2 regions of the Lysinibacillus sp. A4 genome follow, and region 1 is predicted to be linked to the other one. Evidence: a T-box and tRNA genes for the amino acid it is inferred to sense, from the RefSeq annotation. Region 1 holds a T-box; the other holds one or more tRNA genes.
The links. The T-box of region 1 lies ahead of leuS (leucine--tRNA ligase). A T-box ahead of a tRNA ligase gene usually reads a tRNA of that ligase, here a tRNA-Leu.
Positions count from the first base shown of each region.

Region 2: it encodes a tRNA-Leu, which carries the amino acid that the T-box ahead of leuS (leucine--tRNA ligase) is inferred to sense. The anticodon was not compared.

Region 1 covers NZ_JANWTB010000003.1:565,239-574,830, reverse strand. Annotated here, with positions in the region: gene mnmL (tRNA modification radical SAM protein MnmL/YtqA) at 1-529, opposite strand, end outside; gene NY607_RS08195 (MDR family MFS transporter) at 755-1,933, shown strand; gene NY607_RS08190 (ArsR/SmtB family transcription factor) at 2,081-2,428, shown strand; gene NY607_RS08185 (SulP family inorganic anion transporter) at 2,485-4,227, shown strand; T-box leader at 4,293-4,503, shown strand; gene leuS (leucine--tRNA ligase) at 4,590-7,007, shown strand; gene NY607_RS08175 (NupC/NupG family nucleoside CNT transporter) at 7,148-8,329, opposite strand; gene NY607_RS08170 (sigma-70 family RNA polymerase sigma factor) at 8,678-9,199, shown strand; gene NY607_RS08165 (DUF4181 domain-containing protein) at 9,186-9,592, shown strand, end outside.
Region 2 covers NZ_JANWTB010000009.1:9-9,600, reverse strand. Annotated here, with positions in the region: gene NY607_RS17450 (ABC transporter ATP-binding protein) at 1-228, opposite strand, end outside; gene NY607_RS17445 (ABC transporter ATP-binding protein) at 206-2,053, opposite strand; gene NY607_RS17440 (hypothetical protein) at 2,040-2,552, opposite strand; gene NY607_RS17435 (MauE/DoxX family redox-associated membrane protein) at 2,555-3,046, opposite strand; gene NY607_RS24345 (hypothetical protein) at 3,043-3,405, opposite strand; gene NY607_RS17430 (hypothetical protein) at 3,529-3,762, opposite strand; gene NY607_RS17425 (hypothetical protein) at 4,157-4,396, opposite strand; gene NY607_RS17420 (asparagine synthase-related protein) at 4,472-6,199, opposite strand; gene NY607_RS17415 (lasso peptide biosynthesis B2 protein) at 6,196-6,618, opposite strand; gene NY607_RS17410 (PqqD family protein) at 6,611-6,871, opposite strand; tRNA gene NY607_RS17405 (tRNA-Leu) at 7,764-7,844, opposite strand; tRNA gene NY607_RS17400 (tRNA-Cys) at 7,892-7,965, opposite strand; tRNA gene NY607_RS17395 (tRNA-Gly) at 7,974-8,048, opposite strand; tRNA gene NY607_RS17390 (tRNA-Gln) at 8,054-8,128, opposite strand; tRNA gene NY607_RS17385 (tRNA-His) at 8,133-8,208, opposite strand; tRNA gene NY607_RS17380 (tRNA-His) at 8,244-8,319, opposite strand; tRNA gene NY607_RS17375 (tRNA-Trp) at 8,332-8,405, opposite strand; tRNA gene NY607_RS17370 (tRNA-Tyr) at 8,419-8,502, opposite strand; tRNA gene NY607_RS17365 (tRNA-Thr) at 8,512-8,587, opposite strand; tRNA gene NY607_RS17360 (tRNA-Phe) at 8,600-8,672, opposite strand; tRNA gene NY607_RS17355 (tRNA-Asp) at 8,688-8,763, opposite strand; tRNA gene NY607_RS17350 (tRNA-Met) at 8,767-8,841, opposite strand; tRNA gene NY607_RS17345 (tRNA-Val) at 8,868-8,943, opposite strand; tRNA gene NY607_RS17340 (tRNA-Glu) at 8,959-9,033, opposite strand; tRNA gene NY607_RS17335 (tRNA-Ser) at 9,058-9,149, opposite strand; tRNA gene NY607_RS17330 (tRNA-Asn) at 9,155-9,231, opposite strand; rRNA gene rrf (5S ribosomal RNA) at 9,248-9,363, opposite strand; partial or broken rRNA gene NY607_RS17320 (23S ribosomal RNA) at 9,476-9,592, opposite strand, start outside.

The sequences.
Region 1 (9,592 bases):
ACGTTGCATAATCATGGGCACGATTAATAAGATTAGCCGTTTTCTCATGCACCGTTTGTAGACCGAGCTCAATCCATAAATACGTCCGCTCATTTAGCTCTGCTAAATATTCGACAACATCATCAGGTAAACAGTCAGGACGAGTAGCAATAGAAAGACCTACTACACCTTCTTGCGCTAAAGCTGCTTCAAATTTTTCTTTTAAAACTGGCAAAGGGGCATGTGTATTTGTGTAGGCTTGGAAATAGGCCATGTATTTGCCATCCTTCCATTTCTGGTGCATTTTGTCTCGGATTTCAGCAAATTGAACATCAATTGGATCTACCTTATTACCAGCAAAATCACCAGAACCTGCAGCACTGCAAAATGTACAGCCACCGAAAGCAACTGTGCCGTCGCGGTTAGGGCAATCAAATCCTGCATCTAATGCCACTTTAAAAACTTTATGACCAAATTGGTCACGTAAATAGCGATTCCATGTATAGTATCTTTTCCCCTCTGAAGGAAAAGGAAAATTCGTCTCTGTCATTTATTTCACTCCTCTAACGCTCTATTCTATCATGTGCATTTCGTTCCGTCATGGGGTAAGGGTAATATCATGATTTGGATAAAGAAAAATGGAAAGGAACAAAACTAAATACGATTGAAAATAGGATAGAAGTCTTGTAAAAAAGGTAAAATTATTTTCCTTGTACTTTTAAGTATTTCAGCATACACTAACTATTTAGAGAAGCGAAATAATGGAGGTCATCCTATGCCAAAACGTGTTTGGTTTTTAATTATCGGAATGCTTGTGAACACAACAGGCAACTCTTTTTTATGGCCTTTGAATGCCATTTATATGCATGATTATTTAGGCAAATCTTTAGCTATGGCTGGTTTTGTCTTAATGCTGAATTCTGCTGCTGGAGTATTAGGTAATCTATTAGGTGGTTACTTATTTGATAGAATTGGTGGCTATAAAGCTATTATGCTTGGTATCCTGTTAACGATTGCTTCATTAATTGGCTTAACAATTTGGCACGGTTGGCCACATTATGTGTGGTTTTTAACGATACTAGGCTTTAGTGGGGGTATTGTTTTCCCAGGTATGTTTGCCTTAGCTGGGGCTGCCTGGCCAGAAGGTGGACGTAAGGCTTTTAATACTATCTATTTAGCACAAAATGTCGGTGTTGCCGTAGGTCCTGCCCTTGCCGGTATAGTGGCAGATTATCAATTTGACTATGTGTTTAAAGTGAATTTAGGTATGTATATTTTATTCTTTTTCATTGCCTTATTTACATTTAAGCGTTTGGAGGCGGGCAGTATTGCACCTAAAAATGTCTTGAGCGAAAGTAAGCGAATCGTAAACAAGGCACCTTTCTATGCTTTGTTAATAATTAGTGCATCCTCCGTTTTATGCTGGCTAGCATATTCTCAATGGAGTGCAACCATTTCATCTTATACACAAGATTTAGGATTGGGATTAAAGCAATATAGCTTACTTTGGACAATCAACGGTCTTCTAATTGTCATTGGGCAACCGCTCATTGCACCGCTCGTAAAGCGGTGGGAACACAATTTAAAACGTCAGTTAGTATTTGGTGTAACGCTGATTGCACTTTCCTTTGGTATTATTGCCTTTGCAAACGATTTTAAAATGTTTGGAGCAGCGATGCTTGTCTTAACATTTGGCGAAATGTTTTATACGCCAGCGTTACCAACGATTGCTAATCAACTGGCACCAAAAGGTCGACAAGGGTTCTATCAAGGCATTATCAATAGTGCTGCCACTGGAGGACGGATGATTGGTCCACTATTTGGCGGTATTATGGTGGATCAATTTGGCATGATTCCTCTTGTTTTAACATTAGTAGTTATTGTACTATTGGCGATTATTCCATGTTTAACATACGATTATCCTTTAAAGAAGAACAAAATAGTAGCAGATTAATAATGTCGCACTGAAAAGAGCAAAAACGAGTATTAAGTACTTGTTTTTGTTCTTTTTTTATAGCAGATATTGAAAAAATGTTGTGACAGGATTACAATCATACATATTCAAATATTTGAATATGTAGTTATATGGAGGGGTTTTTTTATGGAAGAGGGCTTACAACAGTTTAAAGCGGATTTTTTCAAAGCATTAGCACATCCGTTACGCATCCGAATACTTGAACTCCTTGTAGATGGACAGAAAAGTGTCAATGAGATTCAAGATTGCTTGGAGAAAGAGGGTTCTGCTGTTTCTCAGCAATTAAGTGTATTGCGTGCTAAAAATATTGTTTATGGCGTGAAGGAAGGGAAAAAAGTTTACTATTCTTTAAGTGACCCAATGATTGGTGCATTACTTGGGGTGGCAAAGGATATTTTTAATAACCATTTGGTTAATACCATTTCTAGATTAGAGGAAATGACGAGTAATGAAGGTGACGAAGAGAATAAGTAAATCAATGATGATGACAAATTGAGCTTTGCTTATTATTTCGAAGGGAAGATTTATCTATGAAGTCACTGTTTACAGGACGCTTTGAAGGATATTCAGTTCAACATGTAAAGAAGGATTTATTGTCAGGGATTATTGTGGGAATCGTTGCTATTCCACTTGCCATGTCCTTTGCCATAGCATCGGGTGTGAAACCTGAATATGGGATTTATACAGCTTGCATTGCAGGTATTCTTATTTCTCTCTTTGGAGGTTCCAAATATCAAATAGGTGGGCCTACGGGGGCGTTTGTGCCAATTCTATTGGGGATTGTTCTTACCTATGGCTATGAAGATTTATTACTAGCGGGTTTAATGGCAGGGGTATTGCTTTGTGTCATGGGCTTTTTTAAGTTAGGGACTTTAATTAAGTTTATTCCACGTCCTGTAACAGTTGGTTTTACAGCAGGGATAGCAGTGATTATTTTTACAGGTCAAATCGCTAACTTTCTAGGGCTCACAAATGTTAAAAGGCATGAATATTTTATCGCCAACATACAGGAAATTATTAAGCAGCTTGATACGACAAATACGTATAGTATTCTTACTGCCGCGGTATGCTTGGTGACAATCGTGATAACACCAAAGTTTTTTCCAAAGGTTCCTGGAGCATTAGCGGGTATCGTTGTCTCTACACTTATAGCAACCTTCTTCTTTTCAGGACAAGTTGCTACCATTGCAACGGCCTATGGGCAAATTCCTAATACATTACCTCATTTCGCCTTACCGAACATCACGCTCGAACGATTACAACAACTTATTGGTCCAGCGTTTGTCATTGCAATGCTAGGTGGTATTGAGTCTCTATTATCGGCAGTTGTGGCGGATGGGATGACAAATAGTAAGCATAACAGTAATCGTGAGTTAATTGGTCAGGGAATTGCTAATATTGTGACGCCTTTATTCGGTGGTATTCCAGCAACAGGTGCTATTGCACGCACAGCGACCAATATCAAAACAGGAGCAGTATCCCCTATGTCGGGTATCATTCATGGTGTGTTTGTTTTAATCACATTATTGTTATTAGCTCCATATGCATCTCATATTCCGTTAGCAAGCATGGCTCCGGTACTGATGGTCGTAGCTTGGAATATGAGTGAACGACATCATTTCTCACATATCGCAAAATTAAAATCAGGCGACTCACTGGTATTATTGATTACCTTTTTATTAACGGTATTCACTAGTCTTACGTTAGCAGTTGAGGTTGGGCTTGTGCTGGCTGTGCTATTATTTGCGAAACGCATGAGTGAAAAGCTTGTTGTTACAAAAGTACTTCCAGATCATTCAAATAAAAGTGAAAAGGTACAGCCACATGTAGTGCATCAGCAGCATGATTGCCCGCAAATTAGTATGTACACCATTGAAGGGCCGTTGTTTTTTGGTGCTGCACAAATGTTTGAGCAAACGATTGAAAGTACTCTGCATCAGCAACCAAGAGTTTTGATATTACGGATGGGGAAAGTGCCCTTTATGGATTCTACTGGAGAAGCATATTTTAGTAATATCATAGAAAATTATAAAGCACAGGGCGGTACTATTTTGGTAACGGGTGTGCAAGGTGATTTAAAGGGTGCTCTTCAGCACAATGGTCTTTACGATAAAATAGGCGCGCAACATTTTTTTCAGCATACAGGAGAAGCGATTACAAAAGCTTTCCATTATTTGAACGCCAATCAATGCATTGGTTGTCAGCATTTTGCTTTTCATGAATGTAAGGATTTATCAAAGTCTAAGGAAGAAAAGGATTTAATTGTTCAGTAATGGGTAAGCTGTAAACAAAGGCTTGTGCTTTTCAATACTTTCCATTAGAATAAATGCAATATCATGTAAAGACTGTGATGAGGAATAGTAAATTTGTGGTTCTTTTTAGAGAGCTAGCGGTTGGTGGAAGCTAGTAAGAATGCAAGTTGAACTCGCCTTCTGAGTCTGCCCGCGTGAAACAGCGTGTGTCGTTTCTTCCGCGTTAAGGAAGCTTGAGCCGAGTGTAATCACTAATTTGGGTGGTACCGCGGGAGTACAAATTCTCTCGTCCCTTCTATAAGATAGGGGCGAGTTTTTTTATTTTTTAAATATTTTGTCAATTATAATGGAGAGCAGCACGATCAATCGAAGGAGGAAAAAAAATGAGTTTTAATCATGAACAAATTGAAAAAAAGTGGCAGCAATACTGGGCTGATAACAAAACATTTAAAACTGAAAATGAAACAGCAAAGCCTAAATTTTATGCATTAGATATGTTCCCATATCCATCAGGCGCAGGACTTCATGTAGGCCATCCAGAGGGCTATACGGCAACTGATATTCTATCGCGCTTTAAACGTATGCAAGGCTATAATGTACTTCATCCAATGGGCTGGGATGCTTTTGGTTTACCAGCAGAACAATATGCACTTGATACAGGGAATGATCCAGCTGAATTTACAGCTAAAAATATTGCAACATTTAAACGTCAAATTCAAGAGCTAGGCTTCAGCTATGATTGGGATCGCGAAATTAACACAACTGATCCAGAATATTATAAATGGACACAATGGATTTTTATCCAGCTTTATAAGAAAGGTTTAGCCTATGTGGATGAAGTAGCTGTTAACTGGTGTCCAGCACTTGGCACGGTATTAGCTAACGAAGAAGTAATTGATGGGAAATCAGAGCGTGGTGGTCATCCAGTAGAACGCAGACCAATGAAGCAATGGATGCTTAAAATTACAGCCTATGCTGATCGTTTAATCGATGACCTAGAAGAAGTTGATTGGCCTGAATCTATTAAAGATATGCAACGCAATTGGATTGGCCGTTCAGAAGGGGCAGAAGTGACATTTGCCATTGACGGTTCAGATCAAAACTTCACAGTTTTCACAACGCGCCCTGATACATTATTTGGTGCTACATACTGTGTGCTTGCGCCAGAGCATAAATTAGTGGAACAAATAACAACAGCTGACCAACGCCAAGCTGTTGAGACTTATTTAGAGAAAGTTAAAATGAAATCTGACCTAGAGCGTACAGATTTAGCGAAAGAAAAAACAGGCGTATTTACAGGCGCTTATGCAGTGAATCCGATTAACGGTAAAAAAGTGCCAATTTGGATTGCTGACTATGTGTTAGTGTCTTATGGTACAGGTGCTATTATGGCGGTGCCAGCACATGATGAGCGTGACTATGAATTCGCGACTGAATTTGGCCTAGACATCGTTCCTGTACTTGAAGGTGGAGACATCAGTAAAGAAGCATTTACAGGTGATGGTCAACATATTAACTCTGAATTCCTGAATGGCTTAAATAAAGCAGATGGCATTGCGAAAGCCATTGAATGGTTAGCGGAAAAGGGTGTGGGAGAGAAGAAAATTTCTTACCGTCTACGTGACTGGTTATTCTCCCGTCAGCGTTATTGGGGTGAACCAATTCCAATGATTCATTGGGAAGATGGCACGATAACGCCAGTTCCAGAATCAGAATTACCTCTAATGCTACCAAAAACAGATAATATCCGTCCATCAGGTACTGGTGAATCACCATTAGCAAATATTGAAGAATGGGTAAATGTTGTCGATCCAGAAACAGGTAAAAAAGGGCGTCGTGAAACAAATACAATGCCGCAGTGGGCAGGTTCGAGCTGGTACTTCCTACGCTATATCGACCCTACAAATACAGAGGCGATTGCAGACCCAGAGTTACTAAAACGTTGGTTACCTGTTGATATTTATATTGGTGGTGCGGAGCATGCTGTATTACATTTACTATACGCTCGCTTCTGGCATAAAGTTCTCTATGATTTAGGCGTTGTCCATACAAAAGAACCATTCCAAAAGTTATTTAACCAGGGAATGATTCTAGGTGAAGGTAATGAGAAAATGTCTAAATCTAAGGGCAATGTTGTCAATCCAGATGAAATCATTACGTCACATGGTGCCGATACATTACGTTTATATGAAATGTTCATGGGCCCACTAGAGGCTTCTGTTGCATGGTCTACAAATGGTTTAGATGGAGCACGTCGCTTCTTAGACCGTATCTGGCGTCTATTTGTCAGTGAAGAAGACGGCGCAATTTCAGCAAAAATTCAAGTGTCTAACGATCAATCACTTGAAAAATCATACCACCAAACAGTGAAAAAAGTGACAGAGGATTATGAAGGCATCCGCTTTAACACAGCTATTTCACAAATGATGGTCTTTATTAATGATTGCTATAAAGCTGATGTGATACCAACGACTTATGCTGAAGGCTTTGTGAAAATGCTAGCTCCAATCGCTCCGCATATTGCAGAAGAATTATGGCAACTATTAGGACACGATTCCACTCTTTCATATGAGCAATGGCCAACATATGATGAAGCAAAGCTTGTGGATGATGAAGTAGAAATTGCTGTACAAGTTGCTGGTAAAGTACGTGCTAAGATCGTCGTAGCAAAAGATGCTTCAAAAGAGGATATTGAAAAAGTAGCACTTGCCGATGAAAAGGTTCAAGAATACATGGCAGGAAAGAGCTTAGTGAAAATCATCGTTATTCCAGGCAAACTTGTCAATATTGTCGTAAAATAAAGAGATATAAAGTAAAAATGTACATTACTAAATTCAATTTTAGTAATGTACATTTTTTAATTTGGAGTAATCTTAAGCGATAAAATAAGGACTGCACCCATCTAACTGAGTGCAGTTCATTAAATAGTTCCAGATACAATTTAAATAATCAATCCCACAATAATAGCTGTTAGGATACTTACGAGCGTAGCGCCGTACAACAACTTTAAACCAAATCGAGCAACGACATTCCCTTGCCTTTCATTCAAACCTTTTACAGCACCCGAAATAATCCCGATTGATGAAAAGTTGGCAAAAGATACGAGGAATACAGAAATAATACCTAATGTACGTTCACTCATGGACTCAGCAACATCGCCAAGATTAATCATAGCAACAAATTCGTTTGTTACTAATTTGGTTGCCATAATACCGCCAGCTGCCACAGCATCTGCCCATGGGATACCCATTAGGAAAGCGATTGGCGCAAAGATATAGCCTAATATTTCTTGGAAAGAGATGCCGATAATTATATCGAATAATGAATTGATTAAATCCATTAATGCTACGAAACCAATAAGCATCGCCCCAACAATGATGGCTACTTTAAAGCCATCCATAATATATTCACCAATCATTTGAAAGAACGCTTGCTTATGTTCATCTTCAATTGTTAAGATATCTTCTTTTTCATCTACAGTATATGGATTAATAATGGAAACAATAATAAATCCACCAAACAGGTTTAATACAATGGCCGTAACAACATACTTTGGCTCAATCATCGTCATATAAGCGCCAACTACTGACATCGAAACAGTCGACATAGCAGAAGCGCATAATGTATACATACGTTGTGGTGCAATCTTATCTAATTGCTTTTTAACAGTTATGAACACTTCGGATTGGCCTACCATAGCAGAGGCAACAGCATTATAGGATTCCAATTTCCCCATACCACTTACTTTACTTAAAAATAAACCTACCCATCTCATTAGAAAAGGAAGAATTTTGAAATGCTGCAAGATCCCAATCAGAACAGATATAAAGACGATTGGTAATAAAACGGCTAAAAAGAAGGGTGATTCTCCTTCATTTGCTAAGCCACCAAAAACAAATGATATACCTGCATTTGCATAGGACAATAAGTGATCAAACACTTTGGTGATTCCTTTGATTAGGACATAGCCGACCGTTGTATTAAGTAGTAAAGCTGCCAATAAAAATTGGATGATCAACATAATCACTATATATTTATATTTTATTTCTTTTTTGTTTTTACTCATTAATAAAGCTAAGGCAAAAACAAGTAACAATCCACAAAAGGATATTAAGTATCTCATAAGTTCCTCCATAAGTATCTGTGATATTTTGTCCTGATGTTCCAATTTCAGAAGAACAGCTAAAGATCTTAATTAGTCAGACGTCAGACAAACAATCTCACTATAACAGTTTTTTTGCTAGTTATTCAATAGATAATAGAAAAAAAGTATGCAACATGGCATACAAACAAATTCATTCTAAAAATGTAGGCTATTTCTTTAGGAGTTACTATTCATAAAAATACCCTCTTATTGTGTGAGGATTTTTTCTTTTTATGACCTTCATGTTAACGAAACTTTTTCGATTTTTTTGAAACCAACTAAGTTCCGATTACGACTATAGGGTGAATGTTTAGAGGAGGTGTTTAGATGAGTGAGCATTTGGTGGCCATTATGGAAGAACACGGAGAATATTGCTTACGAGTGGCTTATCTTTATGTAAAGGATTGGGCGATGGCAGAAGAAATAGTCCAGGATGTCTTTTTTTCTTATTATCGGCAGCAGGATCGCTTCGAACAAAGAGCATCTCTAAAGACCTATTTAGTTAAAATAACTGTACATAAAAGTCATGATTATTTGCGAAGCTGGAAAAATAAACGCCATCAACTGTTGGAAAAATTGCATATTGGTGCAAGTAAACGAACACCTGAAACGATGCTATTAGCACAGGATGAACGGACAACATTAACAAATGCTTTATTTGAATTACCTATTACTTATAGAGAAGTCGTCATCCTTTATTATTATCAGGAATTAAAGATTAGAGAAATTGCAGATATTCTTACATGTGCAGAAAATACAGTTAAAACCAGATTGCATCGAGCAAGGAAAATGTTACAGGAAAAATTAGCGAATAGTAAGTGGGAGGTGTTAATGAATGACAACTTTTAAAGAGAAATTGGATCAAGAACTTGGCGAAGCACCACGATTTACGAAATCCTTACAGGAGGATATTTTACGGCAAGTGCGGCAAACAAAAAAAACAAGACGCTGGTCTTACCCATTGATCATCATAGGCACGATTTTCATGTTTCTATTGATAATAGAAATCGGTCCATTGGGGCAGATAGAGCAAACGCAGCATGCTTCAATTGTTCAATTAGCACAGCAGCAATCTATAAAAAAATATACAATGATTTACAATTCAGATGAGGAGATCTTTAAGGCTGGTAGACCTGGGTGGGTCATTGGACAACGAGTAATGGAGCAAAGTTCAGAAAAGGAGTTATTACAACAACTATTACAGCAAGCTACAGTGACACAAATGAATGAGCGTATTTTTTT
Region 2 (9,592 bases), on a different contig from region 1:
CCCATGTGTAGGTTTGTCTAAAGCAGCTAAAATATTAAGTAATGTACTTTTCCCTGAACCACTCGTACCCATTATTGCTACGATTTCGTTTTGGTAAATTTCACAATTGATTGTATCTAGTGCTTGTACAATAAAATCCTTTGACTGAAATTCCTTTGACACATTTTTCATCACTACTAATGGGGTTTCTTTCATATTTTGTGTCTCATGTAGTTTCAACGGTTTCATGAAAATGCTCCTTTCGCTCATACCATTTGGATTGGGCTTGATGCATACGATAAAATAATCCTTTATTATTTATTAATTCATCAAAAGTACCAATTTCTTCAATTTTCCCCTTATCCATTACGATAATCTTATCTGATAATTTCGTGGGTCCGATTCTATGTGTAATCGTAATCGTTGTTTTATCATCTGTCATGCTATCAAATAATTCAAGTGTTTTTAATTCTGAATGAGGATCTAATGACGCTGTAGGTTCATCCAACAAAATCAAACTAACATCCTTCATTAGCGCTCGTCCTAAAGCTATTTTTTGCCATTCTCCCCCAGATAGATCAATTCCGCCATCCATTTCTTTAGATAAATAAGTATCTAAGTCAACATTATGGATTGATAATTTATGTCCCAATCCTACTTTTCTTATGACATCCCATATTTTCTGGTCATTCTCCATGTCATCTACATTGCCAAAACCAATATTTTCTCTTAAGGAATACATATATTTAGGGAATGTTTGAAAAACAACAGCAACTTGTTTATGTAAACTAGATTTATCAATGTCGGTCATATTTTCTCCATTTACTAAAATCGTTCCTTCTGTCAAATTGAATAATCCTACTAAACAATGGGCGAGTGTTGTTTTCCCTGAACCGTTTCCACCTACAATCGAAATTTTTTCTCCTCTTCGTATTGAAAAGTTCAATTTTGAAAAAGCTGAAATATCAGAATAAGAATAGTTGAAAGTGCCATTTTTAATATCAATCGTTTCAATAGAATTAATTTCTTCTCTCTTTTCGTCATCAAAATGTTCTATTTTCAACAACTTGATTAATGCATTATTATAAATAGCTGCTTCAAAAATAGAAGCTATATGTGCACCAATTTGAGCAAAAATGCCCTGTAAAGTAATTATAGCTGCAGTTAACGCCACATAACTCCCTATTGTTAAAGCGTTCTCTACTAGTTGATAAACGAAGAATACAGATACACCTGTATTGATAACTCCTACAAATAGTATCATCACTGCACTATTTTTCAGTTCCCACTTTGTCACTTCAAGTCTCTTGTTCATCGTATAAAAATAAAGTTTTTTCCATTTTTCCAGTAAATAATCACTCAATGTATACACTTTAATTTCCTTTAAATAGCTTTTGTCAAAAAAAAGGGATTCTGTATAAGAAAGCTCTCTTTCTTTAAATACAACGTTTTTTTCAACTTTATAATTTTTAAGTTTGCTAAAAAAAACAATGACAACCCCGGGAATTGTTGATAAAAGCACAGTTAAAGGTAATGTCCAATGAATAGCCATTAAAATCGCAAAAACTGAAAATAACGAAAATACACTTGTAATGATCTGCAAAAAAGAATATGTTGTACCTAACCCATTTCCTTCCAATGCTTTGGCTGCCAGATTCACTTGATTGTAAAAAAAGCTAGACTCAAAGTTTTCTAAAGAAACGCTAGTTACTTTTTTGTTTAACATCGCTTTAAATAAATAATTCACTCTTAAAGAAATTTTTCGAAATAGATAATCTTGAATTTTTCCAGATAGTTGTCCAAATAGACTAAGAAACGTTATTGCTACAAGGAGAACTAACACAAACCCCAATTCATTAGGAATTTTCTGCACCACCGTTAGTTGATCTATCAACCTTTTCTGTAGCAAAATTTCTAAAGGTAACATAATAGAAGTTATTATGCTTAAAATAGTTAAAAAAAGAAATATGCTCTTTTGTTCTCTCCAAATATTTTTCAAATAAAAATACTGTGAATAGAAAAAGTCTCTAACAGGTCGATCTTTCTCATGGAATTTTAATTCATTCAACTTCATAGTCATTCACATCCAAAAGATTTTCTAAACTTGCGATTCCTTTCTTCTCTACTACAAAATTATTAGTATTCAAAACTAGATACATTGGAAAGACATCTATTTTTAACTGATTAGAAAGAATTTCTTCTTCTATAAAATAAATATATTCATCCTCTAAATAGCTCAGGTTATCCCGATTTTCTATCGTATCCGTTGCTATAAAAATATACTTTTCTTTTTTAACAGGAATTAAAAAATTGAGTTTTTTTAATGTTGCTTTACAAGCAGAACACTGACTATCAATAAATACTAAAGTCTGCACATTAATCTCATTCATAATATCTTGAACTTTAACAGATTCAAATTGTTTATTCTTCAATGGAATCAACGGAAAAACGTTTTTTTCCATCGGTCCCCATTTTTCTACATTTAGCACTCGTCTAGTTCTTAATGAAATCAAAATGCTAAGCATTAATACACAAGAAATGATGACGAAAGCATAATAAATTTCCATGTCCATCGTTACACCACCTCTACGTTTCTTCTAATAATTATTAAAGTGATGAACCATAAAAGAACAGGTACGAGATAAAATATATTGCCAAAGTCAAGTATATTCATATTACCTTTATCAAAATAGAGTAGTGGCACTATACTGAAAAACATGCATAGACTTTGTATTAAGCCACCCAGTCCTGTCTTAGTTGGAATTAAATTGCCGAAACATTTACAGTCCTCTTCTATCTTATTAATAAGTGCATACGAATTAATAATTATAAAGAGTAAAATTAAAGATAAGGCACTAATATAAAGTATAGGGTGAGCATAAATAAACAAACTGACACCTATTACAATTTCAAATAATGGGAATAACAATGCCAAAAATGTAATTAAAATATCATTGATAGGAATATACTTTAAAAAAAACTGCTTTGTATTTGAATGTGAGATTAATTTAGAAATCCCAGAAAGTATCAATACTAAAGCAGAACCATAACAAAAAATATAAATCATAGTATCTCTCCTAAAAAAATTAAGAAAGTTAATGTGAATTTCACATAATTGTATCCTAAATTTTTTATATTTATATTGATAGGTATGTTTTCAAAACAACCACAGTTACGTGTCTTTCCTCCTTTAGAAGGTTTAAACAGTAAAAAAAGATTGAACAATTGCAACATTACAGCGGTCATACATATGTAAACATTCACAAATTGAATTAATAAGGAGATACCTACAAGCACATCTAAACTCACTAAAATGCTTACGAATATCGGAGATATTGTTATTTTTTCATTTATCGCCACGTAATAATGATAAATTTTAAAAACTTTATTGAATCCGTTTTTTAGAAAAATAATTGCTACAACCAGATAAACAATAATGATATTCAGTCAACTCCTTTTCTTTCAAGCCACTATTAAAATCCTTTAATATACAAGGATTTTAATAGTAAAATACACACAAAATTTTATATTGTTTCAAAGAGATTTACCTTATGAAGAAAAATTCATTATATCTTCCCAATAATATTTTTCACCCATATATAGTAATACTGGAATTTCTTCAATTTGCAATTGATTTAATTTCATCAAATGTTCGACTTTTATCTCGTTATCGTTTTCAAATAACACTTTTATCAAAATAACTTCTCTCTTTTTTGAAATTCTACGATAAAAAGCATTCAAAACATATAAGTTATCAAAAATGTTATTTTCATCCGAAATCAAATATGTTCTTCCCTTTTCCAGGAAATCTATTTGCTCAATCTGTATAAATCTCCGCTGAAAATCAATGCAGTTTCTTAATTTTGTCAAATTGTAAAAAAAGAAAACCAAAAATACAATCCCGAAAATTAGTGTCATACTTTATTTATCAGTTAGAAAAATATGAAAACGTTCATTTCACATTTTGTAGGAGTATTGTGCTATTACTATAGGGCAAATTTAGTTTTTGTATTTATTTTCTGCTATAGAACCATAACGATTCATCGTAGACTCTTCACCAAAACCTGTTCTTGACTATACATTCCTGTTACAACTTTTATGTAATAAAAAAGTAGAACATTAATTACAGTTAACATCGAAATAAATAAAATAGTTTTGGTATTAACCTATTTATAAGTTAGCAGTCATCTTTTTCTGCAGAACAACTAACCGTTTCAGTCTTACAAACGTAACATATATTTACAACTCCAGGACCATAACATGGTTCGGTTCTATATTTACGTCTTCTATAACTACCTTTTACAGCACCTGTTTCATCAAAAAATGGCAATTCTTTACCCCAGCCACATTGACCTTTAATGATTTCCGAACTATTTCCACTATCTAAAAGCATTGGTTTGCTATATGTCATTAACATAATTATTTCCTCCTGCAACCCTTAGAAATAGCACAATACACCTACACTAACAGCCTCCTTATTAATATTGATTCATTACACTTCTTGCATAATCCATACTTCAATGGAGAACAGTAATAAAAAAGCCTCATCTATCAACAAACCATTTCTCCACTTATATAAATTTTCTTCCCAAAACTCTTCGGAACAAAGACCTAACTTTGAGACAACTAAAGGTGACTTTACATTAGAATAAATTGAATTCCAATTTTTCCTTATACTCTTTAATGTATGAGCAATGTGTGATGTTTTATTTATACGCAGTCGAATACTGTCAGGTAACTTATTTTTCTGAGAGTCTCTTAAAATTTTTTTCGTGTAGAAGGGATCAAAGAGAATATGACTAGGGATTTTAATCATAAAAGAAATTAACTCCCTATCTAAAAAAGGATGTTTTATATCCGCACCATAAAAGCCACCTATCGCCCTATCCATATAATGATTGGCTTTTGCATTTAACATTTGATGCAATAAATTTCTAGCATGATTCCGTTTATTTTTAGTTGTTCTACTAAAAGGATGTGGTTGAATGATGTACTCACGTAATCCTTTAAAAGCAGACATATTTGTATACATACAATATTTAGTTAAATCGCCGAACATATCCTTTATTTTTCCTTCTCTAACGTAATCTCTTAATAAATACGGCGGATTCGTTAAAAGTTGGTCACCACCATAACCTGTTAGGATACTATATGTATTATTGTTCACACTTGACTCTATTAAGGGAGAAATAAATTCACATGTAGGAGCAGTAGCATACGGTTCGTCAAAACGTAATATATTATTCCGAAGATCTTCATACATCAATACTGAATCATAATTTAGAAAAGTACCTTTAGAATTATATTGTTCTAATAATTCCGTTATATATGCACTTTCATCGCATTCCTTTAATTCATCAAAAACAACGCTTACCGAATTAATTTCTCCGTATCTATGCCCCAATCGTTTTGACACATTAAAAATAGTAGTTGAGTCTAAGCCACCGCTTAATAACACCGTATTTCGCTCGCTTTTCCGTACTCTCCTCAAAACTGCTTTGTTCAAAATACTTTCGAATTCTTCAATTAACGCTTCCCGATTTATAGTTGTCTCCTTCATCATCCATTTATCAGAAAATAATTCATCATAATTCACATAGTTTATTAGGTTAATTTCCTTATTTTCATAAACAAACATATTCCCACTCGGTAAACGCAAGATCTCTTTATATGGCGTTAAATAGGAATCAACAATTCCTTTTGCATTTAGATATTCTTGAAAGTAAACACCGTTCAACTCAGGTGTATTTAGATAACTTTTCAATAGAAAGATATCGCTCGCAACTACTAATTTTGTATCGGTTTTTAAATAAAAGAGCCTTTTTACCCCCAAGGTATCTCTACAGGCCATTAATGTTAAATTCTTTTTATCAAATAGAACAAATGAAAACTCGCCATCTAAACGCTTCACAAAATCCAAACCAAATGTGTTATAAAGGGAAATTAAATTAGTGAGTAATTCTTGCTCAGTCCAATCAACATTTTCATATACACCATGATTCAAAATATTGTATATCACAATGTCTCCCACTATTAACACATCATTATTTTCAAAAAACACATATGGGGTCGTATTTTGAGCATATGCTGCTTTCAAAACAAAGTTCTGTGAGGATGTGTTGAAATAATTTACTTTTGATTTACTGTTGATCTTAAGATGTCCATTTTTATCCACTTCTCCCTCCGAATTATCCATAAATTCAAACACATACCAATTCACCTAAGTTCAACTCCCTTCATATACGAGTTTGAATCTATAATCACTTTCAACGAATCAAGATTTTCCATTTCTTCAAATAGATTGTGGCCCTGATATTGAATCCAGGCATGTGCCTCTAAGGGAAATTTTTTTATCCCTATTACCATGTTTACTGGTATACCATACTTAGATTGAAGTATCTTATAACCAATTAACGTTTTGTGTATACAATCTGCTTTCCTAGGATACCAACAGCAAACTTGGTCTAAAAGAATAAACCACTCCAAAATCTCTTCAGAATTCTCCTCAGTAAAAATCTCTTTAGAACCCTCTATAGTATATTTTTTTATATAGCGTCTAAAGACTTCATCAAAACCTTTTCTCCGTATTTGGAAATCTAAAAATATTAATTCTTTGTATAAATATAAAATATTATACAAATTTAATTAAACCTCCTTTTGACAACGAATTTAAAAATCCATCTAAATCCTTTTGAATAATTAAAATATCTTCATTTGTCCTTTTAGCTATTAATTTGGAAATATCAGAGACTATTGGTGTTTTATCAAACTCTTCCCAAATAAATGAACTAAATTTATCTAGTGCGTAAATTTGATTCGTATAAATATTAATAATTAGATATTCATCCTCTTCTTTATAGGAAAGAAGATACTTTGATTTTTTTACACGCATCCCTTTTACCACTTCCTCCTCTTTTACATTGTGAACAATCCTTTAATACTGTTCCTGTATTACTACTATACACAGTCATAAGCTCTAACAGTCTCTTTACTCTTATCATCTTCTTTCTTCCACATAACCGTATTTTTTCTACTTACTCCATTACGTTTATGATTATATAAATGTAGTGGAGTAAAATGACAACTCTTGTGCTATCGATTACATCCACATCAAGTCCATCACTCAACACATATATAAAAACTGCACCTTCTAGTTGATTGTTAACTTTCAATCAACTAGAAGATGCAACTCGTAGGGTTTTATTGGTCCATGAAAGATCTTAAAAATAGAAATCTAAAAATCAATGTATAAAAGAAAATATTCTCTCTCCACCAAAGTTCAAAAAATTATTGATGTTGAAACAGATGTCTTTGTCTTTTACCTAAAATCTATAGGATAAACCTATTCTTTTCAGGCGTCTAAAATGGCACAACCTTTATAGAAAAATATTGTAAAGATATTTATTACCCTCTAAAGCCCTGTAAAATTTGTAAAACAAATTTACCTGTTTTACATAAACATAACTGCTTAGTCTATCATAGCGAACGTTCTGACACACAATGTTTTATCACATAAAAAAACAAGAATGCTAATATAAACATTCTTGTTTTAATTATGTTTCTAATGATTCCTTTGGAGATTCAAACCCATGAGTAACTTCTATGTTAAAACTCATACTATTCTCTTCCAATGAATTTTCTATACTTTTTTTATTCTCGTTGACCTTTTCTTCAAAAAGAATCCTTCTCTTTCTAAACCTGTTGCAATTCCCCTAATATAAAAAGCTCATAAACCCTGTTATATCAAGATTTATGAGCTTTCTTAATTTTTATTAATTTGATGATACCGGTGGTCGGGGTCGAACCGACACTCCAAAGGAACACGATTTTGAGTCGTGCGCGTCTGCCAATTCCGCCACACCGGCATAATGGAGATAAAAAAAATCGGATAAACCGATTAACAGTTAAAATATGGAGGCGGCAACCGGATTTGAACCGGTGATAAGGGTGTTGCAGACCCGTGCCTTACCACTTGGCTATGCCGCCGTCATACATGGAGCGGAAGACGAGGTTCGAACTCGCGACCCCCACCTTGGCAAGGTGGTGTTCTACCACTGAACTACTTCCGCAAAAATGGCTGGGGTACTAGGATTCGAACCTAGGCATGACGGAATCAAAATCCGTTGCCTTACCGCTTGGCTATACCCCAACAATGGGGCGACTGATGGGAATCGAACCCACGAATGCCGGAACCACAATCCGGTGCGTTAACCACTTCGCCACAATCGCCATTGTATTATGATGTTTATTAATTTTATATGAGATGGGGCGACTGATGGGAATCGAACCCACGAATGCCGGAACCACAATCCGGTGCGTTAACCACTTCGCCACAATCGCCATAAAATTAATTGGCAGGGGCAGTAGGAATCGAACCCACACCAAAGGTTTTGGAGACCTCTATTCTACCGTTGAACTATGCCCCTAAAATAATAAAACTGGTGGAGGGGGACGGATTCGAACCGCCGAACCCTAAGGAGCGGATTTACAGTCCGCCGCGTTTAGCCACTTCGCTACCCCTCCGGGAATATCTGGTGCCGGCTATAGGAATCGAACCCACGACCTACTGATTACAAGTCAGTTGCTCTACCTGCTGAGCTAAACCGGCAAAAAAATAAGATGGGTCAGGACGGAATCGAACCGCCGACACTTAGAGCTTCAATCTAATGCTCTACCAACTGAGCTACTGACCCATATTTTAAAATAAATGGCGGTCCCGACCGGGATCGAACCGGCGATCTCCTGCGTGACAGGCAGGCATGTTAACCGCTACACCACGGGACCATTTGGTTGCGGGGGCTGGATTTGAACCAACGACCTTCGGGTTATGAGCCCGACGAGCTACCACTGCTCCACCCCGCGATAATACTATAATATTGTTAAAATAATGGTGGAGGATGACGGGCTCGAACCGCCGACCCTCTGCTTGTAAGGCAGATGCTCTCCCAGCTGAGCTAATCCTCCATCTGGGTATTGAATTGGTGACCCCTACGGGATTCGAACCCGTGTTACCGCCGTGAAAGGGCGGTGTCTTAACCACTTGACCAAGGGGCCATCGTTTGGAACACATCAAAGTGCTGGCGGAGAGTAAGGGATTTGAACCCTTGAGACAGTGTTAACCGCCTACACGATTTCCAATCGTGCTCCTTCGGCCACTCGGACAACTCTCCAAGAATGGCTCCGAAGGCAGGACTCGAACCTGCGACAACCTGATTAACAGTCAGGTGCTACTACCAACTGAGCTACTTCGGAATAATTTTAGTATATAGCCTAGCGACGTCCTACTCTCACAGGGGGAAGCCCCCAACTACCATCGGCGCTAAAGAGCTTAACTTCCGTGTTCGGTATGGGAACGGGTGTGACCTCTTTGCCATCATCACTAGACTATTTGAAAGACAATACTTATTATAACATATCTTATAAAAATTACAAGTATATTCTAATATTTTATTCTTTCAAAACTGGATAAACGGTGCATTGAATGTTTCAAACTTTTTTGGTTAAGTCCTCGATCGATTAGTATTCGTCAGCTCCATGTGTCACCACACTTCCACCTCGAACCTATCTACCTCATCGTCTTTGAGGGATCTTACTTACTTGCGTAATGGGAAAT